Regions from separate parts of the Paracoccus sp. PARArs4 genome, predicted to be linked through region 2. Evidence: riboswitches for the same ligand, from Rfam matches in the RefSeq annotation. Region 2 holds a riboswitch; each other region holds the start of a gene.
What was found. Region 2 has a riboswitch for thiamine pyrophosphate ahead of thiC (phosphomethylpyrimidine synthase ThiC). Riboswitches for the same ligand answer to the same signal wherever they lie in the genome.
Positions count from the first base shown of each region.

Region 1: linked by a shared signal. The riboswitch ahead of thiD (bifunctional hydroxymethylpyrimidine kinase/phosphomethylpyrimidine kinase) and the one ahead of thiC (phosphomethylpyrimidine synthase ThiC) in region 2 are both predicted to bind thiamine pyrophosphate.
Region 3: linked by a shared signal. The riboswitch ahead of QMZ16_RS12510 (thiamine ABC transporter substrate binding subunit) and the one ahead of thiC (phosphomethylpyrimidine synthase ThiC) in region 2 are both predicted to bind thiamine pyrophosphate.

Region 1 covers NZ_CAMZMW010000003.1:169,292-179,818, reverse strand. Annotated here, with positions in the region: gene QMZ16_RS03710 (methionine ABC transporter permease) at 1-39, shown strand, start outside; gene QMZ16_RS03705 (MetQ/NlpA family ABC transporter substrate-binding protein) at 83-856, shown strand; gene QMZ16_RS03700 (thiamine phosphate synthase) at 902-1,501, opposite strand; gene QMZ16_RS03695 (thiazole synthase) at 1,498-2,256, opposite strand; gene thiS (sulfur carrier protein ThiS) at 2,258-2,455, opposite strand; gene QMZ16_RS03685 (FAD-dependent oxidoreductase) at 2,439-3,407, opposite strand; gene thiD (bifunctional hydroxymethylpyrimidine kinase/phosphomethylpyrimidine kinase) at 3,400-4,200, opposite strand; TPP riboswitch at 4,252-4,354, opposite strand; partial or broken gene QMZ16_RS03675 (DEAD/DEAH box helicase) at 4,567-6,282, shown strand; gene QMZ16_RS03670 (ABC transporter ATP-binding protein) at 6,529-7,632, shown strand; gene QMZ16_RS03665 (ABC transporter substrate-binding protein) at 7,715-8,785, shown strand; gene QMZ16_RS03660 (ABC transporter substrate-binding protein) at 8,879-9,961, shown strand; gene QMZ16_RS03655 (ABC transporter permease) at 10,014-10,527, shown strand, end outside.
Region 2 covers NZ_CAMZMW010000006.1:148,453-158,979, reverse strand. Annotated here, with positions in the region: gene QMZ16_RS07005 (TetR family transcriptional regulator C-terminal domain-containing protein) at 1-271, shown strand, start outside; gene QMZ16_RS07000 (pyridoxal phosphate-dependent aminotransferase) at 289-1,467, shown strand; gene QMZ16_RS06995 (Hint domain-containing protein) at 1,471-3,255, opposite strand; gene thiC (phosphomethylpyrimidine synthase ThiC) at 3,498-5,276, opposite strand; TPP riboswitch at 5,394-5,514, opposite strand; gene QMZ16_RS06985 (Hint domain-containing protein) at 5,714-6,949, shown strand; gene putA (bifunctional proline dehydrogenase/L-glutamate gamma-semialdehyde dehydrogenase PutA) at 6,946-10,335, opposite strand; gene QMZ16_RS06975 (Lrp/AsnC family transcriptional regulator) at 10,445-10,527, shown strand, end outside.
Region 3 covers NZ_CAMZMW010000015.1:27,749-38,275, reverse strand. Annotated here, with positions in the region: gene QMZ16_RS12525 (ribokinase) at 1-779, shown strand, start outside; gene aroC (chorismate synthase) at 776-1,876, opposite strand; gene mutS (DNA mismatch repair protein MutS) at 1,873-4,506, opposite strand; TPP riboswitch at 4,575-4,677, shown strand; gene QMZ16_RS12510 (thiamine ABC transporter substrate binding subunit) at 4,708-5,691, shown strand; gene QMZ16_RS12505 (thiamine/thiamine pyrophosphate ABC transporter permease ThiP) at 5,667-7,202, shown strand; gene QMZ16_RS12500 (ATP-binding cassette domain-containing protein) at 7,213-7,899, shown strand; gene QMZ16_RS12495 (CAP domain-containing protein) at 7,913-9,160, opposite strand; gene QMZ16_RS12490 (TAXI family TRAP transporter solute-binding subunit) at 9,293-10,246, shown strand; gene QMZ16_RS12485 (TRAP transporter permease) at 10,300-10,527, shown strand, end outside.

The sequences.
Region 1 (10,527 bases), on a different contig from region 2:
CGCGTGGATCGCCGTGCCGCCCGCAATCGTGGCCATTAAGGCCCCGCGACCCGTTTTCCGCAGACAAGAAAGGACCAATCCGATGCTGCGTCTGACTGCCTTCACTTCCGCACTTGCCCTCAGCGCCGCCGCCGCCATGGCCGAGGACATCAAGGTCGGCGTCTCGCCCGGCGAACATGGCGAGATCATGGAAGAGGTCGCCAAGGTGGCCGAGCCGATGGGCCTGAACATCGAGGTCATCGAGTTCTCGGACTATGTCGTGCCGAACCAGGCGCTGGCCGATGGCGACCTGGACGCCAACAGCTTCCAGCACCGCCCCTATCTGGAAAACCAGATGAAGGATCGCGGGTTCGAGCTGGTCGAGGTGGGCACCACCATCACCACCCCGATGGGCGTCTATTCCGACAGCCTGACCGACATCGCGGACCTGCCCGAAGGGGCGCAGGTCGCCATCCCGAACGACCCGACCAACGGTGGCCGCGCGCTGCTGATCCTGCAGGATCTGGGCCTGATCACCCTGGCCGAGGGCACGGGCCTGGTCCCCAGCCCGCTGGACGTTCAGGACAACCCCAAGGGCCTGCGGTTCCTCGAGCTGGACGCGGCGCAGCTGCCCCGTGCGCTGGCGGATGCCGACATCGCGGTCATCAACACGAACTATGCGCTGGCCTCGGGCCTGTCGCCCAAGGACGACGCCATCGCGATGGAGCAGGACAGCCCCTACGTGAACATCCTGGTCGTGCAGGACGGTCGCCAGGACGAGGCATGGGTCAAGACCCTGGTCGAGGCCTATCAGAGCGCCGAGGTGAAGGCCTTCATCGACGAGAAATACGAGGGCGCCGTGCTGACCTCGTGGTAAGCCGCGACGCATGACGACAGGGCCGCCCCTTCCGGGCGGCCCTTTTCATTGCGCCGTGACGCGCAGCCATTGCCGGATGCGGGCCTCGGGGTCGGGGTTCAGCGTGATGTCGGTCACGACCGAGACGATATCGGCCCCCGCCGCGAAGGCGTCCGGCGCTCGGTCGGTGTTCAGCCCGCCGATGGCCACCAGCGGCAGATCGCCCACCAGCCTGCGCCATTCGGCGACCTTGCCCAGGCCCTGTTCGTGCCAGCGCATCTTCTTCAGGATCGTCGGCCAGACCGGCCCGAGCGCAATGTAATCGGGCGCCAGCGCCAGCGCGCGGTCCAGCTCGGCGCGGTCATGCGTGGACACGCCCAGCCGCAGCCCGGCACGCCGGATCGCGGGCAGGTCGGCCTCGTCCAGATCCTCCTGTCCCAGATGGATCCAGTCTGCGCCAAGGTCGATCGCCGCCTGCCAGTGGTCGTTCACCACCAGCGTCGCGCCATGATCCCGCGCCAGCGCGAGGCCGCGCCGCAGGTGGTCGCGGACCTCGGCGTCGGGGCGGTCCTTCAGGCGCAGCTGCACCAGCCGCACGCCAAGGGGCAGGGCGCGTTCCAGCCAGTCCGCGCTGTCGAAGATGGGATAGAAGCGCGACAGTGTCACAGCCATGCCTTTCCGATGACGGGGGTCGAGGGGACGGCCATGTCGCGCGGCGACATCGGGTCCGCATCGCGGGCCATCCGACCGGCCTCGACCGCGCGGGCGAAGGCGCAGGCCATCAACGCGGGATCGCCCGCCTGCGCGATGGCGGTGTTCAGCAGGATCGCGTCGAAGCCCATCTCCATCGCCTCGGCGGCGTGGCTGGGCAGCCCGAGGCCCGCGTCGATCACCATGGGCACGTCGGGAAAGGCCGCGCGCAGCATCCGCAACCCGTGGCGGTTGTTCAGCCCCAGCCCGGACCCGATGGGCGCACCCCAGGGCATCAGCACCTTGCAGCCCGCATCCAGCAGGCGCTGCGCCAGCACCTGATCCTCGGTGGTATAGGGGAAGACCTCGAACCCTTCGGCGGACAGGGTTTCGGCGGCGTCCAGCAGGCCGAACGGGTCGGGCTGCAACGTGTCGGAATGGCCGATCACCTCCAGCTTGATCCAGTTCGTCTCGAACATCTCGCGGGCCATGCGGGCGGTGGTGACGGCCTCCTTGGCGCTGTGGCATCCGGCGGTGTTCGGCAGTAGATGCACGCCCAAGTCGCGCACGATATCCCAGAAGCCCTGGCCGCGCCCGCCCTCGCGGCGCAGCGACACGGTGGCGACCGACGCGCCGCTGCGGCGGAACGCGTCCTCCATGATCGCGGGCGAGGGGTATTGCGCCGTTCCCAGCATCATACGCGACGACAGCTCGGTTCCATAGAACAGCATCTCAGCCCCCCTGCATCGGGGTCAGGACCTCGATCCGGTCGCCGTCGCGCAGATCATGCGCCGCGCGCGCCGACAGCGGGACGAAATCGCCGTTCACCGCCGTCACGACGCGGGCCTCGGCCCAGCCCAGTTCCCGAAGCGCGTCCAGAAGCGTGGGGGCGGCGATGTCGTGCGGCTCTCCGTTAACCTCGATCCTCATGGACGAGTTCTCCTTTCGTGTCGTTCAGCAGAAGGTCGGCGGCCTGGCGGGCAAGGGCGGGGGCCAGAAGGAAGCCGTGCCGGAACAGGCCGTTCAGCCGCAGGATGCGGCCCTTGCGCGTCACGCGCGGGATGTTGTCGGGGTATGCGGGGCGCAGGTCGGCGCCGGTCTCGACCAGCTCGGCCTCGGCCAGGCGGGGGTCCAGCGCATAGGCGGCCGACAGCAGTTCCAGAAGCGACCGCACGTGGATGGGACCGCAAGAGGCGCTTTCAAGCTGGGTGGCCCCCAGCATCAGCCGCCCGTCGCCCCGCGGCACGACATAGAGCGGGTGGCGCGGGTGCAGCAGCCGCACGGGGCGCGTCAGCGCGATCTCGGGGCTGCGGATGACGACCATTTCCCCGCGCACGCCGCGCAGGCCAAGGGCGGCCATGCCGCGTGCGTCGATGACGGTGCCCGCGATATCCTCGGGGGTGGCCTCGGCCCGTTCGACGCCCACATCGCGACGGTCAAGGTCGGCCAGCAGGTCCGCCAGCGCGGATCGCGGGTCCAGATGGGCCTCGTCCGGGAAATGCAGCCCGTCGCGGTGGTCCAGATCGGGTTCCAAGGCCCGGATGCCTTCGGCGTCCAGCCGATGCGCGCCCTCGGTCCGGCGGGCGAAGCGGTCCAGCTCGGAACGATCGCGATGCAGCGCGACGACCAGCGTGCCGCGATGGGTGACGGTGGTGACGCGCGCCCAGGCGGCGGCAGCCTCGCGCCCAAGGCGCGTCACGACGGGTTCCGCCGTCGCACCTTCGCAGTCCGGGGCCAGCATTCCGCCCGCCCACCAGGAACAGCCATGCGGCCCCGGCGGTCCGTTTCGGTCCAGCACGCGGACCCGCGCCCCACGGCGCGACAGTTCATGGGCGGCGAACAGTCCCGCGACGCCCGCGCCGATGATCGTGATCTCAGCCATGCCAGGCCGCGTGGAAATGATGCACCGGCCCGTGCCCGCCGCCGACGCCCAGCCCGTCCGCCGCGGCGATGGCACCCTGAAGATAGCCATGCGCGGCCCGGACCGCCTCCGCCATGCCCTTGCCCTGCGCCAGCCCCGCCGCGATCGCGGCCGACAGGGTGCAACCGGTGCCGTGGGTGTTGCGCGTGGCGCGGCGCGGCGCGCTGAGGCGCAGGACGCCGCCCGGGGTGATCAGCAGGTCGGGGCAGATATCGCCCGCCAGATGCCCGCCCTTCATAAGCACCGCGCGCGCGCCAAGTTCCAGCAGCGCGCGGCCCTGTTCGATCATCCCATCCTCGGATGTCGCATCGCGCGCGCCCAGCAGGCAGGCGGCCTCGGGGATGTTGGGCGTCAGCAGATCGGCGCGGGTCATCAGCCGGTCCCGCAGCGACCTGATGGCCGAGGGGCGCAGCAGCGCATCCCCAGATTTCGCGATCATCACCGGATCCAGCACGACCGGCATGTCGTCGGGCAGCTCAGCGGCCACGGCGTCGATGGCCTCGGCATCGCCCAGCATCCCCAGCTTGATCGCGCGCACGTCCAGATCGCCCAGCACCGCCGACATCTGGGCACGGATCATGGCGGGGCTTGCGGGTTCGACCATGCCGACGCCAAGCGTGTTCTGCGCGGTCAGCGCCGTCACCACGCTGGCGCCATAGACGCCGAGCGCCGAGAAGGTCTTGAGGTCGGCCTGGATTCCCGCGCCTCCGCCGGAATCCGAGCCTGCGATGGTCAGGGCAATGGGGGTCGTCACGTCATCCTCCTGGTGGGGCGGGGGTGACGGGGGGCCTTGCGCAAGATGCGCCTGCGGGCCGGAACCGTTCCCTCCGCCGGTGCAAACCGGATCAGGTTCGATGGGTTGGCACGCAGCCTCTCAGCCCCATGGCGGGGCACCCCAACGGTCATCTGGCGGACGCTAGTGCCGGGCCGGGCGCGCTTCAAGGGGAAATAATGCGGCGGGGTGCCGATGGGGCATGGACTTTGCCGCCCGCCCGCCCTAGAAGGCGCGCTTCGGTGCCGCATGTCCAAGGCGCGATGGCCCCTTGGCTTGGGGCGGATCGCAAGGGCTGGGGGTGCCACCCATCGGGGTTCGAACGTTCCCCCACAATTGGCGATTTCAATGACCGACCACAAAATTCCCGCACCGCTTGCAGCGGCGCTGGCCGAAAAGGGCTATGACAGCCTGACCTCCGTGCAGACCGCCGTCCTGGCGGATGACGCGCAGGGCCGCGACCTTCTGGTGTCCGCGCAGACCGGTTCGGGAAAGACCGTAGCCTTCGGCCTGGCCATGGGCCCCGAAGTGCTGAAGAACGACACCCTGCCCGAGGCCGCGCTGCCGCGTGCGCTGGCGATCGCGCCCACGCGCGAACTGGCGCTGCAGGTGGCGCGCGAACTCAGCTGGCTCTATGCCGGGGCGCGCATCGCGACCTGCGTGGGCGGGATGGATTACCGCAACGAGCGCCGCGCGCTGCAGCAGGGCGCACAGATCGTCGTGGGCACGCCCGGCCGTCTGCGCGACCATATCGACCGCGGGGGCCTGGACCTGACCGCGCTGAAGGTCGCCGTCCTGGACGAAGCCGACGAGATGCTGGACCTCGGCTTCCGCGAGGACCTGGAGTTCATCCTGGGTGCCGCGCCCGAAAGCCGCCGCACGCTGATGTTCTCGGCCACGGTTCCGCCCGCGATCGAGGCGCTGGCCCGCGACTTCCAGAACGACGCGCTGCGCATCAGCGCCATCGGCGAATCCCGCCAGCACGGCGACATCTCCTATCGTGCGATCACGGTCAGCGGCCGCGACCGCGAACCGGCGATCTTCAACCTGCTGCGCCTGCACGAGGCTCAGACCTCGATCATCTTCTGCAAGACGCGTGCGAACGTGAACCACCTGCTGTCGCGCATGTCGAACCGCGGCTTCAAGGCCGTCGCCCTGTCGGGCGAGCTGAGCCAGCAGGAACGCAACCACGCGCTTCAGGCGCTGCGTGACGGACGCGCCCGCGTCTGCATCGCGACCGACGTGGCCGCGCGCGGCATCGACCTGCCGGGTCTGGAGCTGGTGATCCACGCCGATCTGCCGACGAACCCCGAAACCATGCTGCACCGTTCGGGCCGCACGGGTCGGGCAGGGGCCAAGGGCGTGTCCGCCCTGATCGTGCCCGTGTCGGAACAGTCGCGCGCGCAGCGCCTGCTGCAGCGTGCCCGCGTCGTCGCGGAATGGGGCCCCGCGCCCACCGCCGAAGAGGTCGAGGCCCGTGACGAGGCCCGCCTTCTGGACAGCCCCGCGCTGAACGATCCGATCGGCGACGATGCCGCGCATATCGCCAATCTGATGGAGCGCTTCACCCCCGAGGCGCTGGCCGCCGGCATCCTGCGCCTGTGGCGCGAGGGCCGTCCGGCCCCCGAAGAGGTGACGCCGGTCCAGCCGCGCAACTCCTCGGACCCGCGCGCACCCCGCGAACCGCGCGAGCCGCGCCCCGCGCGCGAGATCGGGCCCTCGGTCTGGTTCCGCCTGACGGTCGGCCATACCGGCCGCGCCGAACCGCGCTGGCTGCTGCCCAAGATCTGCGATGCCGGCGGGATCGGCCGTGAATCCATCGGTGCCATCCGCATCCGTCAGGACGACAGCTATGTCCAGATCGCGGCCAAGGACGCCAAGCGCTTTGGCGAGGCATCCGAGCTGACCGACGAGATCACGATGCTGCGGATGGAGGGCGAGCCCGACCTGAGCCCCGAGGCGCGCCGAGCGCCGGGTGGCAAGCCCGCGAAATTCCAGCGGCCGAACAGCCGTCCGGGACCGGGCAAGGACGGCCCCCGCCGCGAGGGCAAGAAGCCCCATCGCAAGGGTCCGAAGAAAGCCTGGTAAGCCGCTGCTTCGACGATGAAAAAAACCGCTGCCCGTTCTTCGGGCGGCGGTTTGCCTTTTCTGGGGCAGCGAAAGATTTCGCCCGCCCTCATGCCGGATCGGGGGATGCAAGACCCCCGTGCCGTGGCGCAACCATGTCGCAAATAATGTTGCCAGCTTGGCCGGGGGGCGCTTAACCTCCGACTGCGCTGAACGACAAACCGACAACAGGGAGAGCGCCTATTGCTGGACAACCGTAGTGGCGACGCATTCGTCGCCTTCGAGCATGTGCAGAAAAGCTATGACGGTCAGACACTTGTCGTGAAGGATCTGAACCTTGCAATCGGCAAGGGCGAATTCCTCACCATGCTTGGGCCGTCCGGGTCCGGCAAGACCACCTGCCTGATGATGCTTGCGGGCTTCGAGACCGCGACCCATGGCGATATCCGGCTGGACGGTCGGCCGATCAACCAGGTGCCTCCGCACAAGCGCGGTATCGGCATGGTGTTCCAGAACTATGCGCTGTTCCCCCACATGACCGTGGGCGAGAACCTGTCCTTTCCGCTGGAAGTGCGCGGCATGACCAAGGCCGAGCGCGAGGACCGCATCAAGCGGGCGCTGGACATGGTCCAGATGGGCAGCTTTGCCAGCCGGCGTCCCGCGCAGCTTTCGGGCGGTCAGCAGCAGCGCATCGCCCTGGCGCGGGCGCTGGTCTTCGATCCCGAACTGGTTCTGATGGACGAACCCCTGGGCGCGCTGGACAAGCAGCTGCGCGAACATATGCAGTTCGAGATCAAGCAGTTGCACGAGGATCTTGGAATCACCGTCGTCTATGTGACCCATGACCAGGGCGAGGCGCTGACCATGTCGGACCGCATCGCCGTCTTCAACGACGGGCGGATCCAGCAGCTTGCCCCGCCCGCGCAGCTGTACGAGGCCCCCGAGAACAGCTTCGTCGCAGGCTTCATCGGCGAGAACAACGCCCTTGCCGGCGTGATCGAGGATCTGCAGGGCGACAAGGCGCTGGTGCGTCTGGACGGCGGCGGACTGATCGACGCGACCGCCGTGAACATCCGCCAGAAGGGGCAGCGCACGACCGTCTCGATCCGTCCCGAGCGTGTCGAGTTCAAGCCCGAGATGATGCCCCCCGGCGCCCACACGATCGAGGCGCGGGTGATGGACGTCGTCTATATGGGCGACATCCTGCGTGCCCGCCTGTCGGTCGCGGGCAGCGACAATTTCGTCATGAAGATGCGCAACACCATTGGACAGACGCGTCTGGATGCCGGTCAGCAGATCCGCATCGGATGGCATCCCCAGGACGCCCGCGCGCTGGACCCGGTCTGAGCGCGCGCCGGCCCGCCGCCCCGAATGGCGGCCAAGAACGACGGCCAACATCGCCGCATCAACCATGTTCGGGAGTTTTTCGATGAAGCGTATTCTGATGCTTGGCACCGCGATCGGCATGACCGCCGCGCCTGCCATGGCCGAGGTCAACCTGCTGTCCTGGGGCGGTGCCTATGGCAACAGCCATCTCGAGGCCTATGCCAAGCCCTTCATGGCCGAGACCGGGACCGAGGTCGTCATGTCCGACGCCGACAATCCCGCGACGCCGATCAAGGCGCAGGTCGAGGCCGGCAACGTCTCGATCGACGTGGCGTCGGTCGAATATGCCGATGCCGTTCGCCTGTGCGACGAGGGGCTGGTCGAGCCGATCGACCCCGCGATCCTGAAGGCCGCCGAGGATGGCACCGCCGCGATGGACGATTTCATCGACGGCGCGGTGACCGAATGCTTCGTGGGCACCGATGTCTATTCCATGGTGCTGGCGTTCAACGACGAGGCATTCGCGGATGCCAAGCCCGCGACGCCCGCCGATTTCTTCGACACCGAGGGCTTCCCCGGCAAGCGCACCATGCGCAAGGGCGCCAAGTTCAACCTGGAACTGGCGCTGATGGCCGACGGCGTTCCCGCCGACGAGGTCTATGACACGCTGGCCACCGACGAGGGCGTGGCGCGTGCCTTCGCCAAGCTGGACACCATCAAGGACGACGTCATCTGGTGGGAGGCAGGCGCCCAGCCGCCGCAGCTTCTGGCGGATGGAGAGGTCAGCATGGCCTATGCCTTCAACGGGCGGATCTTCAACGCCGCGCAGGCCGACGGTCAGCCGTTCGAGATCATCTGGGACGGCCAGATCTTCGAGATGGAGGGCTGGGTGATCCCCGCCGGTGCCCCCAACCTGGAGGACGCGCTGGAATTCGTCGCCTGGACCACGGCGCCCGCGCCGCAGGCCCGCGCGGCCGAGTTCATCAGCTATGGCCCGCCGCGCCGTTCGGCCGCCGCGATGGTCGGCAATATCGAGGGGACCGACCAGCCGATGGGTCCCCATCTGCCGACGACCGATGCGAACATGACCAATGCGCTCGGGTCCGACCTGGAGTTCTGGGTCGATCACGACGCCGAGCTGAACGAACGCTTCAACGCCTGGCTTGCAGGCTGACGCGAATGACCGGGCGGGACGAACCCGCCCGGCACCACGCCCCGAACGGGGCGGATGTCAGGGCGCGACAGACGCCCGAACCAACTGGGAGAAATGCACGTGAAATCGACGCTTATCCTGTCCACCGCCCTTGCGGGCATGGCCTTTTCCGCGACCGCGCAAGAGGTCAACGTCGTCTCGTGGGGCGGCGCCTATGAGAAAAGCCAGGTCGAGGCATACAACAAGCCCTTCGCCGAGGAGACGGGCATCAAGGTCAACATGATCGCCGCCGACAACCCCGCCACGCCCCTCAAGGCGCAGGTCGAGGCTGGCAACGTCACCGGCGACGTCTTCGACATCGAGGTCAGCGACGCGATCCGCCTCTGCGACGAGGGCGCGCTGGTCGAGATCGACCCGGCAAGCCTGCCCGCCGCACCCGACGGCACCGCCGCGACCGAGGACTTCGTGGATGGCGCGCTGCTGGATTGCGCGGTCGCGAACATCGTCTGGGGGACGGTCATTTCCTACAACACGACCAAGTTCGAGGGCGATGCCCCGACCAGCGCGGTCGATTTCTTCGACACCGAGACCTTCCCGGGCAAGCGCGGCCTGCCGAAGAACCCCAAGCGCACGCTGTATCTTGCGCTGATCGCGGACGGGGTCGCCGCTGCCGATGTCTATGACGAACTGGGCAGCGACGAGGGCGTCGAACGCGCCTTCGCCAAGCTGGACACGATCAAGGACGACGTCGTCTGGTGGGAAGCCGGCGCCCAGCCCGTGCAGCTTCTGGCCGACGGAGAGGTCAGCATGACGACCGTCTATAACGGTCGCATCTTCGACGCGATGGTCGCCGAGGGTCAGCCCTTCGAGGTGATCTGGGACGGGCAGTACATGGACATGGACATGTTCGTGATCCCGAAGGGCGCGCCCAATCCCGAAGCCGCGATGGACTATCTGAAATTCGCGACCGACACGCAGCGGCTGGCGGACCAGGCGAAATACATCGCCTATGGCCCGGCGCGCAAATCCTCGGCCGACCTGGTGGGGCTGTACCAGGACGGAGAGACCGAGATGGCGCCCCACATGCCGACCAGCCCCGAGGCGCTGGAGAATGCCGTCATGGACGACCCGGAATTCTGGGCCGACCACGATGCCGAGCTGAGCGAGCGCTTCAACGCCTGGCTGGCCGCTTCCTGACCACGATGGCCGCCGCGCAAGGGCGCGGCGGCCGACCAATTTCGGGGACGACATGGCGAACGCAGCCCTTGATCCACATGCAGCCATCGCCACGACGGCATCGGGCGCGCCCGCAAGGCTGACCACGGCGGATGGCAAGCCGCTTGCGCGCGCGCTGGCTCGCAGCCAGTCCAAGGCAAGGCGTCGCGCCTTCCTTCTGGTCGCGCCGCTTCTGGCCTTCATCCTGATCACCTTCGTGGTGCCGATCGGGCAGATGCTGCAACGCTCTTTCCACAATGACGGATTTTCCGCGAACATGCCGCAGGTCTCGGCCTGGTTCGCGGAGACCCCCGCGGGCACCGTGCCGGACGATGCGGCATGGGCCGCGCTGGCCGCCGACCTGACCGCCAGCGCCGAGGCGCGCAGCATCGGCGTGGTCGGGACGCGCATCAATTACGACATGGCGGGGACGCGCTCGCTGTTCACCTCGACCGGGCGCAAGGTCCGCCGCGGGATCGAGCCACCCTATCGCGAGGCCCTGCTGGAGATCGACGAGGAATGGGGTGACCCGCAGCTGTGGTCGGTGA
Region 2 (10,527 bases):
GATCCACCGCGACGGATACCGCGAATTCCTGGAGATGCTGCAGGTCATGATCGCGCCGGTCCGTGTGGCCCATGACCTGCCCGCGACACCCACCGATTGCCGGCGGCTGGCCATCGCGCTGAACGGGCTGATCGACGGGCTGTGGCTGGAAGGGTCGCTGGAACACGGGCTGTACGATCCGCGCGAACTGGCCGCCATCGGCCTTCGCGCCGCCGAGGACATCCTGCGATTGCCGGAAGAAACGCTTCTCCGCCATCGGGCGGGACAATGACACAAGGGACACATGCCATGCGCTATGCCGACATCACCGACAGGCTTGCCGATCTGGGCGGCGACAAATGGGCGCTGCACAATGCCGCGCGCGCCGCGATCGCGGCAGGCGATCCCGTGATCGAGCTGACCATCGGAGAGCCCGACATCACCACTGATCCGGCGCTGATCCGCGCCTGCATCGACGCGCTGAACGCGGGCCGCACCCGTTACTCCAACGGGCGGGGCGAGGGGAACCTGATCGAGGCCCTGATCGACACCTATCTCCCGCGCATGCCCGAGATCGCGCCCGGAAACATCCTGTGCTTCCCCGGCACGCAGACCGCGCTCTATGCCGTGATGCAGGCGCTGGTGCAGGACGGGCAGGGGGTGCTGATCGGCGATCCCTACTATGCGACCTATGAAGGCGTCGTCCGCGCGACGGGCGCCCATGTCCAGCCCGTGCCCCTGCGGATGGAGGACGGGTTCGTCCTGCAGCCCGACGCCCTGGCCGCCGCGATCACCCCCGAAAGCCGCGTCCTGCTGCTGAACACGCCCCACAACCCGACGGGCGCGATCATCCCCATGGACGTGCTGGAACGCATCGGCGATCTGGCCGTCGCCCATGACCTGTGGATCGTCTGCGACGAGGTCTACGAGAAGCTGATCTTCGCGGGCGAATTCGCATCCCCCCTGCAGATCGCGCGCCTGAGGGATCGGGTCGTGGTCGTCTCGTCGATCTCGAAGACCTTCGCGGCGACGGGCTTCCGCAGCGGCTGGGCCATCGGACCCGAGGAATTCTGCGACCGGCTTCTGCCCATCTCGGAGACGATGCTGTTCGGCAACCAGCCCTTCATCGCGGACATGACCGAGGCTGCGCTGCGCGGCCATGTCGATACCGCCGACAGGCTTCGCACCGCCTTCGCGCGCCGCGCGGGGATCGTGCAGCGGGCCGTGCAGGCGATACCGGGCCTGCGCGCCGACATGCCCCGCGGCGGCATGTTCATCATGGTCGATGTGGGGGGCACCGGTCTTGACGGCGACGCCTTCGCATGGCGCCTGATGCAGGAGAAATCCGTGGCGGTCATGCCCGGCAGCTCTTTCGGGGCCGAGGCCGCGAACCTGGTGCGCATCGCGCTGACCGTGCCAGACGAGGTGATGGAGGACGCGATGACCCGCATCGCCGAGCTGTGCGCGGCGATGGCCGTCCCGGCCTGAGGATCAGTCGAGGGCGGCGACCAGCGGGCGGGCATTCTTGCGGTGCCGCATCGCCAGTTGCCGCCCCTGCCGCCCCGAGGGAAGGGTGCGCGCCCCCGGCATGGGGCCGTCGCGCAGCTCGGGGAATATCGCTAGGATCTCGTCGCGCTGCGCGTCGTCCAGCGCGGCCATGGCCTGCGGACCGGCAAAGAAGGTCTCGGCCTCGGCGCCGTTCGCGAAGACGATCTCGTGGCGGGGCAGCAGGATGTGGTGATAGGTGACCGCCGAGGGCGGCATCGCCTCGATCCCATCGATCCCGAGAAGCTGCTTGGCGGCCACCAGCACCTCCGAGGCGCCGAACATGCGCCGCGCGATGCCCGACCGGATCAGGATGCGGTGCTGGGGTGAGACGACAAGGTCCGCCGAAGGGCAGCCCGGGCCGAGCGCGCCCGCGCGGATGCGGATGGGGCACAGCTGCGGCTGGCACAGCAGCTCGACCGGCGACATGGCGCGGGTGCCCTTCCACAGGACGGGCTGCGCGCCGTTGTCGCGCGTCAGCACCAGGTCGCCATCGGTCAGCGCCTCGATCGGGCGGGGGCCGTGCGGGGTGCGGATCATGGTGCCCGACGCGAAGCACGTCACCATCAGCGCGGCGCCGTTCAGCTGGGCTGCCGACACGCCGACCAGCGTCAGCTGTCCGGTCGCGGTCGCGCCGGGAGCCGCCAGCATGATGGTGATCGAGCCGTCCGCGTTCTCGGTGCAGGCGTCGCGCAATGCGGCCATGCTGGGAAAGAAGCTGGCGAGGTCGATCACGTCCTCGGTGGCGTCGAAATCGGTGATGACGTCGTTCCCGGACCCCATGCCGGCAAAGACATCACGCCCCGCGCCCCCCGTCAGGGTGTCGTGGCCGTCGCCACCGTCCAGCGTGTCGTCGCCATCGCCGCCCCACAGCCTGTCGTCGCCGCCCGCCCCGAACAGCAGATCGTCGTTGACGCCGCCCCAGAGGTCTTCGTGGAAGAAGGTCCCGATCACCGTGGTATCGCTCGAACCGGCGGACTGGCCGGAGACCAGAGTATTCCGGGCGAAGTCGTCCGCGCTGCGGGCATCCTCGCCATCCAACGCCTCGATCGCGGCGGCAAGGTCGTGATACTGCGCCGACAGATCGGTAGAGTAGCCGCCGCTGCCATAGGTCCTGGCCGCGGTCCCGATCAGGTATTCGCCGGTCTGGCCGTCAGGGGTGGTATAGGTTGCCCAAGTTCCGCCACCGCTCATGCCGCCTTCGACCTGGACGCCCGTGACGTTCCAGGTCCGCCCCGGATCGCCGTTCACATCGTAATCCACCGAGCCCGCGATCGTGCCGGACGTCTCGTAAGGGGTTTCGTAGCGGGTCGTTCCGTCCGTCGGGTTCGAGAGATAGCCCGTCACCCAAGCCTGCGCGCCGATCAGGTCCGCCGGATCGGACATGATCAGCATCGGTGCTGCCGGGCCGTCGTACCGCTCGCCCTCGGCGCGGGCGTCGGCCTGCATCGCGATGTCATAGCCGGCATAGACGAAGCCGTCCGGGTCCTTGTAATCGTCCCATGTGGTCGAATCGGCAGGCAGCGTGAAATCGGATTCTTCGGCCCGATGCGACGATGTTTCGCCATCCAGCCCACGCTGTGGCGTCGCCGAGCTTGCCCCCCCCTCCGATGGGCGATGGTTCGCCGTCAGATAGATCCCGCCGCCGATATGCACCCCCGAGAACTTGACCTGCACCATCGTCAGGTGGCGCAGAAGGTCGGAACCGGGATCGACGGTCTCGAGGGTCATGGGCAGCATCCCGCATCAGGGCCCGGTATCGAACGCCGCACGGGGCCGTTCTCGTCCGGGTTGTGTTAACCTTAACGAGAAACCTAACCTTTCGGTTAGGTGGAAAGAAGGATTTTCAGCACTTACACATGCCGGATGCCGCATGTTTTCGCATCGCGCAGCAATTCCTGCCGCACGATGCTTCTCGCCCTCTGCGTGTTTCGAACCTTCCCCGCAGACCTTCCCCGCGGGGAGGGAGGCCGTCAGTCCTCGACCGGGACGTACAGTCTGCCGCCCTCGCGGAACTTCTCGGCCATCTCCTCCATGCCGCGGGTCTTCTCGGCCTCGGCGCGGATGTCGTGGCTGATCCGCATCGAGCAGAATTTCGGCCCGCACATCGAACAGAAATGCGCGACCTTGTGGGCCTCGGCGGGCATCGTCTCGTCATGCATGCCGCGCGCGGTGTCGGGGTCGAGGCCGATGTTGAACTGGTCGATCCAGCGGAACTCGAACCGGGCCTTGGACAGCGCATCGTCGCGGGCCTGCGCGCCGGGATGCCCCTTGGCAAGATCCGCCGCATGGGCCGCGATCTTGTAGGTGATCACGCCGGTCTTCACGTCGTCGCGGTCGGGCAGGCCCAGATGCTCCTTGGGCGTGACATAGCAGAGCATCGCAGTCCCGAACCAGCCGATCATCGCCGCGCCGATGGCGCTGGTGATGTGGTCGTAGCCCGGCGCGATATCGGTCGTCAGCGGCCCGAGGGTATAGAAGGGGGCCTCGTGGCAGTGCTTCAGCTGCTCGTCCATGTTGGCCTTGATCTTGTGCATGGGCACGTGACCCGGCCCCTCGATCATGACCTGGCAGTCCTTGGCCCATGCGATCTTCGTCAGCTCTCCTAGGGTGTGCAACTCGGCGAATTGCGCCTGGTCGTTGGCATCGGCGATGGACCCCGGACGCAGCCCGTCGCCCAGGCTGAAGCTGACGTCATAGCGGCGGCAGATGTCGCAGATCTCGTCGAAATGTTCATAGAGGAAGCTTTCGCGGTGATGGTGCAGGCACCATTTCGCCATGATCGAGCCGCCCCTGCTGACGATGCCGGTCACGCGTTTCGCGGTCATCGGGATCATGTGCAGCCGCACGCCCGCGTGGATGGTGAAGTAATCCACGCCCTTCTCGGCCTGTTCGATCAGCGTGTCGCGGAATATCTCCCATGTCAGGTCCTCGGCCACGCCGCCGACCTTCTCCAGCGCCTGGTACAGCGGCACGGTCCCGATGGGCACGGGCGCGTTCCGCAGGATCCAGTCGCGGATGTTGTGGATGTTGCGACCGGTGGACAGGTCCATGACCGTGTCTGCCCCCCAACGGATGGCCCAGACCATCTTCTCGACCTCTTCCTCCATCGACGAGGTCACGGCCGAGTTGCCGATATTGGCGTTGATCTTGACCTTGAAGTTGCGGCCGATGACGACCGGCTCCAGTTCGGGGTGGTTGATGTTGGCCGGGATGATGGCGCGGCCCGCCGCGATCTCGTCCCGGACGAATTCCGGGGTCACGAGGTCGGGCAGGACGGCCCCCATCGGGTCGCCATCGGTCGTGTGGGCGGCGATGCGGCCCTCGTTCTCGCGGATGGCGGCGAATTCCATCTCTGGCGTGACGATGCCCGCGCGGGCATAGGCGAGCTGCGTCACGGCACGGTCGTCCGTGGCCGCAAGGGGCTGGCGGGCCTGCGGGAAGGGCGCGACCAGCCGAGCGCCGGTGGCAAAGCCATTGTCGGCATCCGTCACCGCGCGCCCGTCATAAGGCGCCACGTCGCCGCGATCGCGCTGCCACGCGCCGCGCACGGGTGGCAGGCCGCGGGCGATGTCGATCGCGATGTCGGGGTCGGTATAGGGGCCCGAACTGTCATAGACAGTCAGCCCCTCGCCCGTGGTCAGGTCGATCCGGCGCATCGGCACGCGGATGTCGTGCAGGCTGCCCGGCACGTGGATCTTGGTCGAGGCCGGCAGCGGGCCGGTGGTGATTGCGGGGATCGTGTCTTTCATTCCGGGTCTCCTCATGCGGAAAGCCAGTGTGAAAGCCTTGGCAGAAAGCGGACCGGTCCGGCCCGCGCAGGGGCCATCAGCGGCCCGAAAGGACCGCACCCTGTTTCAAAGGTTCGCGGGATTGCCCTTCGGTCTTCCTACGCCAGCATCAACTGGTTCAGGTTCTAAGGGTCGCGTCACCGGGGTTTCCCCCCGTCTGCCTCTCAGTCCCCTTGGCGGGACTCCCCTGACGTGCGGGCAGGGTGGACCGATCCGGCGGTGGCGTCAAGCGCTGGCGAGATGCCGGAAAACCCGACCGGGATGATCGGTCGCACTATCCCAAAGGACAGGCGTGCTATGCTTGTTGGGTAGCGACTGGCCCTTTGTGCAGGCGCGGGCCGGTGCTGCGGCGGCTAGCCTGATCCCGATGGACAACCCGATAAGACGAAGGAAGCGACATGCCCCTTGCGCCCGGTGATCTGATCTTTGTCGGCTGGGATACCGACAACAACGACGCGGCCTTCATCACGACCGTTCCGCTGGTCGCGGGCGAGGTCATCTATTTCACCGATGACGAATGGAACGGGACCAGCTTCTTCGGAAACGAGCAGCTGATGGAGTGGACCGTTCCCGCAGGCGGCATCGCGCCGGGGACCGTCGTGACGGTGGACATGGACACGACCACCCGCTCGGCCAGCGTGGATGCCGGGGGGACGCTGGACTATATCCGCGGAGGCTTCTCGCTGGCGGGCGCGAACGAGATGTTCTGGGCGTTCCAGGGCACCCGCGACGGCGACATCGTGACGCCCACCAACTTCATCGCCGTCATCGGCAACGAGGCCGACGGCAACGATGCCCAGACACCGAACCTGACCGGGACGGGGCTGACCACCTCGAACGGGGCGGTCATCATCGACGGCGACAACGATTACATGGAATGGGTGGGCGATGCCGTCCTGCCCGCCACCGCGACCCGCGAAGAGGTCATCGCAAGCGTCTCGGACACTTCGAACTGGGTCGTGGCGAATGGCAGCGGGGTGAACAACCCGAACGGGACCGGCTTCAACGTCAACCAGGGCGTCGTCTGCTTCGCGGCGGATACGCTGATCGCGACCCCTGCGGGTGCGGTTCCGGTGCGGGCGCTGCGCCCGGGCGACATGGTCCTGACCGAGGATTCCGGCCCGCGCCCGCTGTCATGGGTCGGCAGCCGCCGCATCACCCGCCCCGAGATGGAGGCGAACCCCCGGCTGCGCCCCGTCCGCATCCTTTCTGGCGCGCTTGGCGGCGGGCTGCCGCGCCGCGACCTGCTGGTGTCGCGCCAGCATCGCATCCTTCTGTCCTCGGCCATCGCGGAACGGATGTTCGGCGAACGGGAGGTGCTGCTGCCCGCGATCCGGCTGACCGCGCTGCCGGGGATCTTCGTCGATAAGGAGGTGACGCAGGTCACCTATCTTCACCTGATGTTCGACCGGCACGAGATCGTCCTGGCCGAGGGTGCCCCCGCCGAGAGCCTGCATACCGGCCCGCAGGCCATGGACAGCATCACCGACGAGGGCCGAGAGGAGATCTTCACGATCTTTCCCGAATTGCGGCGCGGGGACGCGCGGCCCATGGCGCGCCACGTCCCCGATGCCGCCCGTCAGAAGCGGCTGGTCGCCCGTCACCTGAAGAACGAGCGACCGGTCCTGTCCTAGCCCGCCAGCAGGGTGGCGTTGCCACCTGCCGCGGTGGTGTCCACGCACAGGTGGCGTTCGTGGCGCAGATGCGCGCGGTCGGGCCTGGCCGCGATCAGCGGAACCAGCGCGCCGTCGCGCAGGGCCAGCGCCTCGGCCATGGCGCGGCCCGTCGCCTCGTCGCCCCACCACAGGACCGCCGCCAGATCCGGCAGATCGCGCAGCGCCTGCGGATCGAGGCTGCCCTGCGCCTGCACCGGCTGACCGCCAAGCGCCTCGACGGCCTGCGCCTGCGCGGTGACCGCCGCGGTGCCGGGACCCATGCACAGAACGGGACCGCGGGGCAGGGATGCCAGGCGGTTCAACTCGCCGGTGGGGCCGGGCATCAGCGTCTCGTCGCGCGGGGCGCCTGCGGGGGCGTCCTGCAATGCGCGGGCGATGCGTGCGGGATCGTCCGCGCGGTCCCATGCGGTGCCGGGCTGGCCGGGTTCGGGGGCATAGAAGCGCGGCAGATAGTTCGGCCCGCCCGCCTTGGGTCCGGTGCCCGATAGCCCCTCGCCGCCGAAGGGCTGGCTGCCCACCGTCGCGCCGACCTGGTTGCGGTTCACATAGAGGTTGCCCGCATGCACCGCGTCCGTCACCTCTTGCACGCGGGTGTCGATGCGGGTGTGCAGGCCGAAGGTCAGGCCGTAGCCGCGCGCGTTGATCGCCTCGATCACGCGGTCCAGATCGCGGGCCTTGTAGGTCGCGACATGCAGGACGGGGCCGAAGATCTCGCGCTCCATCTGCTGGATGCCGTCCACCTGGATCAGCGTCGGCGCGATGAAGTGCCCGCCCTGCGGCACGGGGATCGAATGCAGGATACGGTCGCGATGGGCTTCCAGGTAATCCGCGATGCCCTGGCGTGCCTCGTCGTCGATCACCGGACCCACATCGGTCGAGATGTGCCACGGATCGCCCACGCGCAGCTCGTCCATCGCGCCCTTGATCATGCGGATCAGGTGCGGGGCCACGTCCTCTTGCACGTAAAGACAGCGCAGCGCCGAACAGCGCTGGCCCGCGCTGCGGAAGCTGGAGGCCACGATGTCGCGCACGGCCTGTTCGGGCAGGGCGGTGCTGTCCACGATCATGGCATTGAGGCCGCCGGTCTCGGCCACCAGGGGCGTGCCGGGGGCCATGTTGCGGGCCACGCTGCGTGCGATCAGCTGCGCGGTGTCGGTGCCGCCGGTGAAGACGACGCCGTCAATGCGCGGATCGGCGGTCAGGGCGGCGCCCGTCACGCCACCGTCGCCCGGCAGCAGCTGCAGCGCGGATGCGGGGACGCCCGCCTTGTGCAGCAGGCGCACGGCATGGGCGGCGATCAGGGTGGTCTGCTCGGCCGGTTTCGCCAGGACCGCGTTCCCGGCCATCAGCGCGGCCGTGACCTGGCCGGTGAAGATCGCCAGCGGGAAGTTCCAGGGGCTGATCGCGGCGATGCGCCCGCGCGGGGCATCCGTGCGGCCTTCGCCCTGCGCGGCATAGTAGCGCAGGAAATCGACCGCCTCGCGCAGCTCGGCCACGGCGTCGTTCATCGTCTTGCCGGCCTCGGCGGCCAGCAGGGCGAAGATCGGACCGAAATCGGCCTCGTAGAGATCGGCGGCATGGCGCAGGATGCGGGCGCGTTCGGCGGGTGCGGCATCCCAGGGCGCGGCGGCGGCGATGGCCGCATCGACGGTCGCGGCATCGGCATGGCCGGCCATCGCGACGGGCGCACCGGTGGCGGGGTTCAGGACCTGCACCTGCGGGCCGCTGGCCTCGCAGGCGGTGATCGGACCGGCATCGGCAAAGTCGACGCGGCGGGCCTGGTCGATGCGGGCCAGCACGTCATCGGCGGTCAGGTCGAACCCCATCGAGTTCACGCGCCCCTCGCCATAGATCGCGTCGGGCGCGACCAGCGACGCGGGCGCCTGCGCGGTCTCAAGCGCGTCGAAGGGGTCGACGGCGATCTCCTCGGGGGTGACCTCCTCGTCGACGATCTGGTTCACGAAGCTGGAATTCGCGCCGTTCTCCAGCAGGCGGCGCACCAGATAGGCCAGCAGGTCCTGGTGCTTGCCCACGGGGGCATAGATGCGGCAGGCGGTGCCCTCGTTCTTCAGCACGATGTCGTGCAGGCGTTCGCCCATGCCGTGCAGGCGCTGGAACTCGAAGGGCTGGCCGTCGGCCATTTCCAGGACGGCGGCGACCGAATGGGCGTTATGCGTCGCGAATTGCGGATAGATGCGGTCGGTCATGCCCAGAAGCTTGCGCGCCAGCGCGACATAGGACACGTCGGTCGCGGTCTTGGCGGTGAACAGCGGGAAGTCCTGCAACCCCTCGACCTGGGCGCGCTTCATCTCGGTATCCCAATACGCGCCCTTGACCAGGCGCAGCATGATGCGTCGGTCGGATGCTTCTGCCAGCGCATAGAGCCGGTCGATCGCCGCGCCCGCGCGCTTGCCATAGGCCTGGACCACGACGCCGAAACCGTCCCAGCCCGCCAGTTCGGGATCGGGCAGCACGGCCTCGATCACGCGCAGCGACAGGGCCAGCCGGTCCTGTTCCTCGGCGTCGATGTTCAGGCCCATGTTGGCGGCGCGGGCCTGGCGGGCCAGGTCGCGGACGACGGGGACCAGTTCCTCCATCACGCGGGCCTCTTGCGCGACCTCGTAGCGGGGATGCAGGGCCGACAGCTTGATCGAGATGCCGGGGTTCTTCGCGACCGTGCCCTTGTCGCAGGATTTCGCGATGGCCGCGATGGCCGCACGGTATTCGGCGGCATAGCGGGCTGCATCCTCGGCGGTCATCGCGGCCTCGCCAAGCATGTCATAGCTGTAGGTATAGCCCTTGGCCTCCTGTCCGCGGGCGCGGTCCAGCGCGTCCTCGATGGTCTGGCCCAGAACGAACTGGCGGCCCATCTCGCGCATGACGCGGGTGACGGCGGTGCGGATGACGGGCTCGCCCACGCGGCGGATCGCCCCGCGCAGCGTGCCCGCGATGCCGGGGCTTTCCTCGGCCAGCACGCGGCCCGTCAGCATCAGCGCCCAGGTCGAGGCGTTGACCATGCTGGACGAGCTTTCGCCCAGGTGGCGCCCCCAGTCCGAGGGCGCGATCTTGTCCTCGATCAGCGCGTCGATGGTGGCGCGGTCGGGGACGCGCAGCATCGCCTCGGCCAGGCACATCAGGGCGATCCCTTCGCGGGTGGACAGCCCGTATTCGGCCAGCATCGCCTCCATCATGGTGGGGCGCGACTGCGCGCGGATGGCGCGGACCAGATCGGCCGCACGCCCCGAGATGCGCGCCCGCGTGGCGGCATCGAGGTTCGCATCGGCGATCAGGCGGGCCAGCAGCGGGGCTTCGGGCTGGAACTTGGCGGAGGAATCGAAATTCATGGCGTGATCCTTGGTCTTTGCGCCAGCATACAGCGCGACGAATGGGCATTGTGACCAATGATGCCCCATGCGATGGTCGTTCAGACCGAAATGGGACCGTTTTTCAGACATGACAGAGATCCTCGACCCGATCAACCGCCGCATCCTGGCCGAACTGACCGCCAATGCCCGCATCCCGGTGACGGAACTGGC
Region 3 (10,527 bases), on a different contig from region 2:
GCTATTCCGAGGGGTTGGGCGGCAAGGGCGCGAACCAGTCGGTCGCCGCCGCGCGGGCGGGGTCCGCGACGCATCACCTGGGCGCGATGGGCACGGGCGGCGAATGGGCGCTGGACCGGCTGCGCGATGCCGGGGTCGATGTCGCGGGCGTCGCGCATCTGCCGGACCAGGCCACGGGCCATGCGATCATCCTGCTGGATGCCCGGGCCGAGAACGCCATCGTCATCCATCCCGGCGCGAACTGCGCCATCCCCGAAGATGGGGTCGCATCCGCGCTGGACGCAATGGGCCACAGCGACACGCTGCTTCTGCAGAATGAAACGAACGCCCAGGTGGCAGCCGCCCGCAAGGCCCGCGAACGCGGCGCACGCGTGATCTATTCCGCGGCCCCCTTCGATATCGACGCGGTGCGCGCGATCCTGCCCCATGCCGACATACTTGCGATGAACGAACACGAGGCCGCGCAGCTGTTCGCGGCCGAACCCGGCGATCTGCCGGTGGCGGGGCTGCTGATCACCAAGGGCGCGGCGGGTGCGGAATATCGCGACCTGAGGACCGGGCAGACCCATGCGCAGCCCTCGTTCCCCGTCACGCCGGTGGACACGACGGGGGCGGGCGACACCTTCGCGGGCTTCTTCGCGGCGGCGCTGGATCAGGGCGACGACATTCCGGCGGCCCTGCGGCTGGCCGCAGCCGCAGCCGCGCTGCAGGTCACGCGTCAGGGCGCGGGCGATGCGATCCCCACCCGCGCCGAGGTCGATGCCTTCCTGAACCGCTAGCCGATGGTGCCGCGCTGGCCGCCCGTCTGCGCGCGGTCCAGCAGCAGGTGGTCGAGGATGACGCAGGCCGCCATCGCCTCGGCCACTGGCACGGCGCGGATGCCCACGCAGGGGTCGTGACGGCCCTTGGTGATCAGGTCGATCTCTTCGCCGCGCGAATTGATCGAGCGGCGCGGCGTCGTGATCGAGCTGGTCGGCTTGATCGAGAAGCGCACCACGATGTCCTGCCCGGTCGAGATGCCCCCAAGGATGCCCCCCGCGTGATTCGACAGGAATTCGGGGCCGTCATCGGTCATGCGGATCTCGTCGGCATTGTCGGTGCCGCGCAGGGCAGCGGCGGCCATCCCCTCGCCGATCTCGACGCCCTTTACGGCATTGATCGACATCATCGCGGCGGCCAGATCGGTGTCCAGCTTGGCATAGACGGGTGCACCCAGCCCCGGCGGGCAGCCCTGCACCATCACCTCGATCGCGGCGCCGACGCTGTCCTGCGCCTTGCGGATCCCGTCCAGGTAATCCGACCAGGCCAGCGCGCCTTCCGCATCGGGCAGGAAGAACGGGTTGCCGTCGATCGCATCCGCGTCGAAACGCGCGGGATCGAGGCGCATCTCGCCCATCTGGACCATGTAGCCGATGATCTTCAGATCCGGCAGCAGGTGACGCAGGACGGCCTGCGCGACCGCGCCCGCCGCGACCCGCGCCGCCGTTTCCCGCGCGCTGGAGCGCCCCCCGCCGCGATAATCGCGATGCCCGTATTTCAGGTGATAGGTGATGTCCGCGTGACCGGGCCGGAAGCTGGTCGCGATATCGCCGTAATCCTTGGACCGCTGGTCGGTATTCTCGATCATCAGCTGGATCGGCGTGCCGGTGGTCAGCCCCTCGAAGACGCCCGACAGGATGCGGACCTGATCGGCCTCGCGGCGCTGCGTGGTGTGCTTGCTGGTGCCGGGGCGGCGGCGGTCCAGGAAGGTCTGGATGAAGCCCTCGTCCAGGGGGACGCCCGGCGGCACGCCGTCCACGGTCGCGCCCAGTGCGGGCCCGTGGCTTTCGCCCCAGGTGGTGAAGCGGAATTCACGGCCGAAGGTATTGATGCTCACGGGGCGGTCTCCTCGGTCAGGGCCTTGAGTTCGTAGATCAGGTCCAGCGCCTCGCGCGGGGACAGGCTGTCGGGATGCACCTTCTTCAGGCGTCCGTCCAGTGCCGAGACGCGCGGCGCGGGGGGTGGCGGGGGTGCGGCGCGGAACAGCGGCAGCTCGTCGATCAGGGCGGCGGGGCGTGCGCCGCCTTCGCGGGCGCCGGTCTCCAGCGTGTCCAGCACGTGGCGCGCGCGTTCGACGACGCTGGCGGGCAGCCCCGCCAGCCGCGCGACCTGCACGCCATAGCTGCGATCGGCGGCCCCCTTGCGCACCTCGTGCAGGAAGATCACCTCTCCCTCCCATTCGCGGACGGTGACGGTGGCGTTCTCGACCCCGTCCAGCTTGGCGCTGAGGGCCGTCATCTCGTGGTAATGGGTCGCGAACAGCGCGCGGCAGCGATTGGCGGCGTGCAGATGCTCCATCACGGCCCAGGCGATGGACAGCCCGTCCCAGGTCGCGGTGCCGCGACCGATCTCGTCCAGGATCACCAGCGCGCGGTCGTCGGCCTGGTTGAGGATGGCCGCGGTTTCCACCATCTCGACCATGAAGGTGGACCGGCCGCGCGCCAGGTCGTCGGCGGCGCCAACGCGGCTGAAAAGCTGGCTGACCATGCCGATATGGGCGGATCGTGCGGGCACGAAGGCCCCGGCCTGCGCAAGGACCGCGATCAGGGCGTTCTGGCGCAGGAAGGTCGATTTGCCCGCCATGTTCGGGCCGGTCAGCAGCCAGATCGCGGGCGTGCCGCCTGTGGTCAGGTCGCAATCGTTGGCGACGAAGCTTTCGGACTTGCGCTTGAGCGCGCGTTCCACGACCGGGTGGCGGCCCCCTTCGATGACGAAGGCGCGGCTTTCGTCCACGCGCGGGCGGACCCAGCCCTCACCCGTGGCGATGTCGGCAAAGGCGGCCGCCAGGTCGATCTCGGCCAGGGCGCGGGCGGCCTGCCCGATCCGGGGGGCGGCATCCAGAACGGCCCCGCGCAGCATGTCGAAGATACCGCGCTCGATCTCCAGCGCGCGGTCGCGGGCGTTCAGGATGCGGGTCTCCAGCTCCGACAGCTCGACCGTGGTGAAGCGGATCTGGTTCGCGGTCGTCTGGCGGTGGATGAAGGTTTCCGACAGGGGCGGCGTGCGCATCCGGTCGGCATGGGTGGTCGTCGTCTCGATGAAGTAACCCAGCACGTTGTTGTGCTTGATCTTCAGGCTGCCGATGCCCGCCAGTGCGGCGTAATCGGCCTGCATCCCCGCGATGACGCCGCGCCCCTCGTCGCGCAGGCGGCGGGTCTCGTCCAGGTCGGCATCGTGGCCGGTCGCGACAAAGCCGCCGTCGCGGGCCAGAAGCGGCGGCTCGGCCACCAGCGCCTGGTCCAGCAGGTCGATCAGGTCGTCATGGCCGCGCAGGTCGGTGGCGGCCTCCAGCAGCAGCGGCGGCGCATCGTCCGGCAGGCGGTCCGCGATGGCCGCGGCCTGCGTCAGGCCCGCGCGGATCGCGGCCAGGTCGCGCGGCCCGCCGCGTTCCAGCGCCAGCCGCGACAGGGCGCGGTCCATGTCGGGCGCACGCGACAGGGCGCTGCGCAGATCCGCCGTCAGCCGCGCGTCGTCCGCCAGCGATTCGACTGCATCGTGGCGCGCATGGATCACCGCCAGATCGCGCGAGGGCGCGCTGACGCGGCGTTCCAGCAGGCGCGCGCCGCCTGCCGTCACGGTGCGGTCGATGGCCGCCAGCAGCGACCCCTCGCGCCCGCCGGACAGGGCCTGCGTCAGTTCCAGGTTGCGCCGCGTCGATGCGTCGATCTGCACCGCGCCGCCCGCGCGTTCGCGCATGGGCGGGCGCATCAGCGGCAGGCGGCCCTTCTGCGTCAGCTCCAGGTATTCGACGATGGCGCCCATCGCCGCCAGCTCGGACCGCGAGAAGCTGCCGAACCCGTCCAGCGTCTCGACCCCATAGAGCGCGGCCAGCCGGCGCGACCCCGCGGCGCTGTCGAAGCAGGAGGCGGGCAGGTCGGTCAGCGCCGCGCCGGCATCCTCGATCAGCTCGTCCAGCCCCGCGCCTTCGGCGGCCAGCACCTCGCGCGGGGACAGGCGTGCCAGTTCGGGCGCAAGGCGGGGCAGCGGGCATTCCATGACCTGGAACGACCCGGTCGAGATGTCGACCCAGGCCAGCGCGCCTTCGTCGCGGACCTGCGCGAAGGCCGCAAGGAAGTTGTGGCGCCGGGCCTCCAGCAGCGTCTCCTCGGTCAGGGTGCCAGGGGTGACCAGCCGGACGACGTCGCGGGCGACGACGGATTTGCTGCCGCGCTTCTTGGCCTCGGCGGGGTCCTCCATCTGTTCGGCGATGGCCACGCGGAACCCCTTGCGGATCAGCGTCAGAAGATAGCTTTCGGCCGCATGGACCGGCACGCCGCACATCGGGATCGGTTCGCCCAGATGCGTGCCGCGTTTCGTCAGCGCGATGTCCAGCGCGGCGGCGGCGGCGACGGCATCCTCGAAGAACATCTCGTAGAAATCGCCCATGCGATAGAACAGCAGCGCACCCGGATTCGCCTCGCGGATTGCCAGGTACTGGGCCATCATCGGGGTGGGCTGATCGCTCATGTCGGGTCCTTGCGCCGTGTCGCGCCCGTTTCTAGCCGCTTGCGCAACCCTGCGAAACCACTACATTCGGTCCGACCTCGGGGTGCCCTTCGGATGGGCTGAGACGCGCGACGCGGACCCGCAGAACCTGATCCGGTTCAGACCGGCGGAGGGAAGGTGCCGCACCTCTTTCCTTTCGTGACATTGCCAAGGAGGAGAGCGATGAGAACCCCCCTGATCCTGAGCGCGCTACTGGCCGCGGGACCCGCCATGGCGCAGGACAAGCCCGTCCTGACCGTCTATGCCGGCGATTACATCGCCAGCGAATGGGGCCCCGGCCCGAAGATCGAGGAAGGCTTCGAGGCCTTCTGCGACTGCGACCTGCAATTCGTGACCGGCGACATCCTGCCCCGCATCATGCTGGAGGGCGAGGGAACCGAGGCCGACATCGTCTTCGGCCTGAACACCGACGTGACCGCGCGCGCCCGCGCATCGGGCCTGTTCGCGCCGCATGGCCAGGACACGTCCGACCTGTCGCTGCCCGTCGAATGGACCGACGAGGTGTTCCTGCCCTACAACTGGGGCGAAACCGCCTTCGTCTATGACGAGACGCGGCTGGAAAACCCGCCCGCCAGCTTCGAGGAACTGCTGGACGCGCCGGACGATCTGAAGATCGCGATCCAGGATCCGCGCAGCTCGATCTCGGGGCTGGCGCTGCTGTTGTGGGTGAAGTCCGTCTATGGCGAGAACGCCCCCGAGGCATGGGAGAAGCTGGCCCCCAAGGTGCTGACCGTGACGCGCGGCTGGTCCGAGAGCTATGGTCTGTTTACCGAGGGAGAGGTGGACATGGTCCTGTCCTACACCACCTCGCCCGCCTATCACATCGAGGCCGAGGACGACCCGGCCAAGAAGGCCGCGATCTTTCCCGAGGGGCATTACCTGATGGCCGAACTGGCCGCGCAGGTCGCATCGACCGATCAGCCGGAACTGGCGCAGGACTTCATGGACTGGATCCTGACCCCCGACTTCCAGGCGACGATTCCGCTGGCCAACTGGTCCCTGCCCGCCAAGCTGCCGCAGGACGACTGGCCGCAGGTCATGCGCGACCTGCCGCGCCCCGACAAGACCTTCTTCCAGCCCGAGGACAAGGCCGAGGAAATGCGCGAACCCGCGCTGGACGAATGGCTGCGCGCCTTTTCCGGCTGAGTGCGGGCCCCGCCATCGCGGCGGGGCTGGCCCTGCTGATCCTGGGGACCCTGGCCGCCGTCGCATGGCAGGCCGAGGGGCTGTCGGGCCTGTCGTCCTGGGACTGGCGGGCGGTGCGCTTCACCATCTGGCAGGCGGCGCTGTCGGCCACGATTTCCGCGCTGCTGGCGGTGCCGGTGGCGCGCGCGCTGGCGCGACGGCGGTTCTGGGGGCGCGGGCTGCTGGTCACTCTGCTGGGCGCGCCCTTCATCCTGCCGGTGATCGTGGCGATCATGGGCCTTGTCGCGGTCTTCGGGCGTCAGGGCGCGATCAACGACGCCCTGCGCGCGCTGTCTCTGCCCGAGATCAGCGTCTATGGCTGGCAGGGGGTGATCCTCGCGCATGTGTTCTTCAACCTGCCCCTGTCCGTGCGGCTGGTCCTGCAGGGCTGGCAGGCCATCCCGTCCGAGCGTTTCCGCCTGGCCGACAGCCTGGGCTTCGCGCCGCGCGACATTTCGCGCCACCTGGAGCGCCCCATGCTGCGGGCCGTGCTGCCCGGCGCGTGGCTGGCGGTGTTCCTTGTGTGCCTGACCAGCTTCACGGTCGCGCTGGCGCTTGGCGGGGGACCGCGCGCCACCACGGTCGAGCTGGCGATCTACCAGGCGTTCCGCTTCGATTTCGACCTGTCCAAGGCCGCGCTTCTGGGGCTGATCCAGATCGCGATCTGCGTGGCGGCGCTTCTGGCCACGCGCTGGATCGCCGTGCCCGCCAGCTTCGGCGCGGGGCGCGACGACCGCGTCACCTGGCGCGGCCCGGCGGGCTGGCGGCAGGGCACCGATGCGCTGGCCATCGCGCTGGCCGCGGCCTTTCTGCTGTGGCCCATCGGGGCCGTCACCCTGCGCGGCCTGCCCGCCATCCCCGACCTGCCCGCCGAGGTCTGGACCGCCGCGATCCGGTCGGTGGTGATGGCCGTCATCTCGGCCCTGCTGACGCTGTCGGTCGCGCTGATCATGGCGCTGCACCTTGCGCGCCGCCCCTCGGGGTGGGTCGAGGGGGCGGGCATGCTGCCGCTGGTCGCCTCGCCGCTGGTACTGGGTACGGGGCTGTTCATCCTGCTGCGCGACGTGGCAGGCGCGCAGGCGCTGGCCCTGCCGGTCACGGTGGGCGTGAACGCGATGATGGCCCTGCCCTTCGCGCTGCGGGCGCTGATCCCCGCCGCGCGGACCATGCAGCAGGATTACGGGCGGCTGGCCGCATCGCTGGACATGACCGGCATCGCGCGGCTGCGTTTGCTGGTGCTGCCACGACTGGCGCGGCCCGTCGGCTTCGCGGGCGGCCTTGCGGCGGCCTTGGCGATGGGCGACCTGGGGGTGATCGCGCTGTTTTCCACCGATCAGCCGACGCTGCCGCTGAAGCTCTATCAGCTGATGACCAGCTACCGGATGGCGGATGCCAGCGCCGCCGCCGTCCTGCTGATGGCGATCAGCTTCGCGCTGTTCTGGATCTTCGACCGAGGAGGCCGCCTTGCTTGAATGCCGCGACATCGTCCTGCACCGCGAGGGGTGGGAATTCGCAGCCGACCTGGACCTGCAGCCCGGCGGGCGCATCGCCGTGATCGGACCGTCGGGGGCGGGCAAGACCACGCTTCTGTCGCTGATCGCGGGGTTCCTGACGCCGGACCGGGGCCGCATCGCATGGGAGGGGCGGGACCTGACCGCCATTCCCCCGGGCAAGCGCCCGCTGTCGGTGCTGTTCCAGGACCAGAACCTGTTCCCGCATCTGGATGTCGCAAGCAATGTCGGGCTGGGCCTGCGCCCGGATCTGCGCCTGTCGCGCGATCAGCGCGACCGCGTGGCCCGCGCCATCGCGGATGTCGGGCTGGAGGGGTTCGAGAACCGCCTGCCCGCCAGCCTGTCGGGCGGCCAGCAAAGCCGCGTCGCGCTGGCCCGCGTGCTGCTGCGGGCGCGGCCCATCCTGCTGCTGGACGAGCCCTTCGCCGCCCTCGGGCCCGCCCTGAAATCCGAGATGCTGGACCTGCTGGACCGCATCGGGTCCGAGACCGGCGCGCTGATGCTGATGGTCACGCATGATCCGCAGGACGCGCTGGACTTCGCGCATGATACCATCGTCGTTCAGGACGGGCGCTGTCACGCGCCGCAGCCCACGCGGGACCTGCTGCGCGATCCGCCACCCGCGCTGCGGGACTATCTGGGGCGGGCCTTCGGCTGAGCCGACCCGTAGCTCAGACCAGGAAGATGTCGTCCGCGACATCCGCGACGGTCAGGTCCGCACCCTCCAGCACCAGCAGGTCGCCGCCGCCGAAATCGATGCGGACACCGCTGCCGGTGTCGGTGATGCGATCCGCGACGAAGCCCGCCACATCGTCGCCGATCAGGTCGGCGTCGACGAACAGCCGGTCGGCCCCGTTGCCGAAATCGGTGATGCGGTCATGCCCGTCGCCCTGCTTGATGACGAAGACATCGGCACCCGCGCCGCCCGACATCACATCCGCCTCGGAGCCGCCGGCCAGCGTGTCCTGCCCCGCCCCGCCAAAGAGCCGGTCGAAGCCCTGCCCGCCGTTCAGAACGTCGTTGCCGTTCCCGCCATGCAGCGTGTCGGCATTCAGCCCGCCATCCAGCCGGTCGTGCCAGTTGCCGCCGAACAGCTTGTCGTGGCCCGCATTGCCGCGCAGGTGATCCGCCCCGCGATTGCCCGCAAGCCAGTCGGCCCCGTCACCGCCCGCCAGCCGGTCGTGGCCATCGCCCCCCATCATCGAATCGAAGCCCGCACCGCCTGCAAGGCGGTCGTTGCCCGCACCGCCCGACAGGGTGTCATGGCCCGCAAATCCCGCGATCCAGTCGTTGCCGCCCATCCCCGCGACCTGGTTGTCGCCGCCGTTCAGGCGCAGGTCGTCGGCCGCCTGGGACACGCCGCCCGTCGCATCGGGGTTCTGGTCCTCCCAGGAACCGCGATCGACGCCCGCGACGAACATGCCGGGCGCGTCGGCCTCGGCGATAGTGACGCCCTGCCCAAGGTCCAGCACGACCTCGCCATCGGTGCGGGCGAAGTTCTGCGTGGCCATCAGCACCCGATGACCGTCATATTCGCCCACCTGCAGCCCGATGCCGACCAGGGTCAGGTCGGGGTCCAGGATGTTGGCGCGATGGCCGTCGCTGTTCATCAGGTTGCGGTGCAGGGTCGCGATCTCGTCCGCCAGCGAGCCGTCGCCGTCGATGCTGACGAAGGCCAGGTTCTCGGCCGTCATCCACGCGCCCGACAGATCGAACCCCGCATCGCGCATCCGGTCGGTCGCCGAACTGCCCCCCGCCCCCGTATGCGAGAAGACGTCCTGCGCCAGCATCCAGTCGCTATGGGCGTCCGCCGATGCGTTCAGATGCGTCTCGAGCGTCAGCGCGTCCAGCCCCGCATCGGCCCGCGCCCCGTTCACGAGGTCCAGCATCAGTCGTTCGGCATCGGTCGCGACGGTCATGGCGTTCCTTTCAGGGTTGTGCCTTTGGATGTGGCTCAACTGTTCCATGATTTCCAGCGCCCCCGGCCTTCGGGCTTTCCGTTGGGCGAAATATCGCTACCCTGCGCGCAGTATCATTGGGAGGATACCGACATGATCAAACGCATCGCAGCGACCCTTCCGGCCGCGGCCCTGTCGCTGATGGCCAGCGCGCCGCTGGCGCAATCGCAGGAATTCATCAACGTGCTGACCGGCGGCACCTCGGGGGTCTACTATCCGATGGGCGTTGCCCTGTCCGAGATCTATGCGGACACGATCGAGGGCGCGCGCACGCAGGTGCAGTCGACCAAGGCCTCGGTCGAGAACCTGAACCTGCTGGCGCAGGGCCGGGGCGAGCTGGGCTTTGCCCTGGGCGATTCCGTGCAGATGGCATGGGAGGGCAACGAGGAAGCGGGCTTCCCGCGCCCCCTGAAGGAACTGCGCGCGCTTGCCGCCATCTATCCGAACTATATCCAGATCGTCGCGGACGCCTCGACCGGCGCCGAGACGCTCGAGGATCTGAAGGGCAAGACCCTGTCCGTCGGCGCACCCGCATCGGGGACCGAGCTGAACGCGCGCGCGATCTTCGCGGCGGGCGGCATGTCCTATGACGACCTGGGCAAGGTGGAATACCTGCCCTTCGCGGAATCGGCCGAGCTGATCAAGAACCGCCAGCTGGAGGCCACGCTGCAATCCTCGGGGCTGGGCGTCGCCTTCATCAAGGACCTGTCGGCCACCCACGACATCAACCTGGTCGCCATTCCCGAAGAGGTCGTGACCAGCATCGGCGCGCCCTATGCGCCCGCGGTGATCCCCGCCGGCACCTATAACGGGCAGGATGCCGACGTTCCGACCGCCGCCGTGGGCAACATGCTGATCACCCACGAGGGCGTCAGCGAGGAAACCGCCTACCAGATGACCAAGCAGCTGTTCGAGAACCTGGACCGCATGCGTTCGGCCCATGCCGCCGCCGAGGGGATCACCCCCGAGGGCGCCGTCGAGGGCGTCTCGATCCCGCTGCATCCGGGCGCCGAGCGCTACTATCGCGAAATCGGCATCATCGAGTGATGCCCCAGGGCCCCGCGCCGTGACGCGCGGGGCCATCTTTCCTGGAGACCCCCATGTCCGCACCCCTGACCGACGAGGCGACTCGTCTGGATCCCCATGCCGAGGCCGAAGTCTCGGAAGGTCTGCCGCCGGGCTTCGGCGAGGGCCTGATGGGCCGCGTGGCCTTCTGGCTGGCCGTGGCCTTTTCCCTCTTTCAACTCTGGGCGGCGGGTTACGGCACCCTGCCCAGCCAGGTCGTCCGCGCCATGCATGTGGGCTTCCTGCTGCTTCTGGGCTTCGGC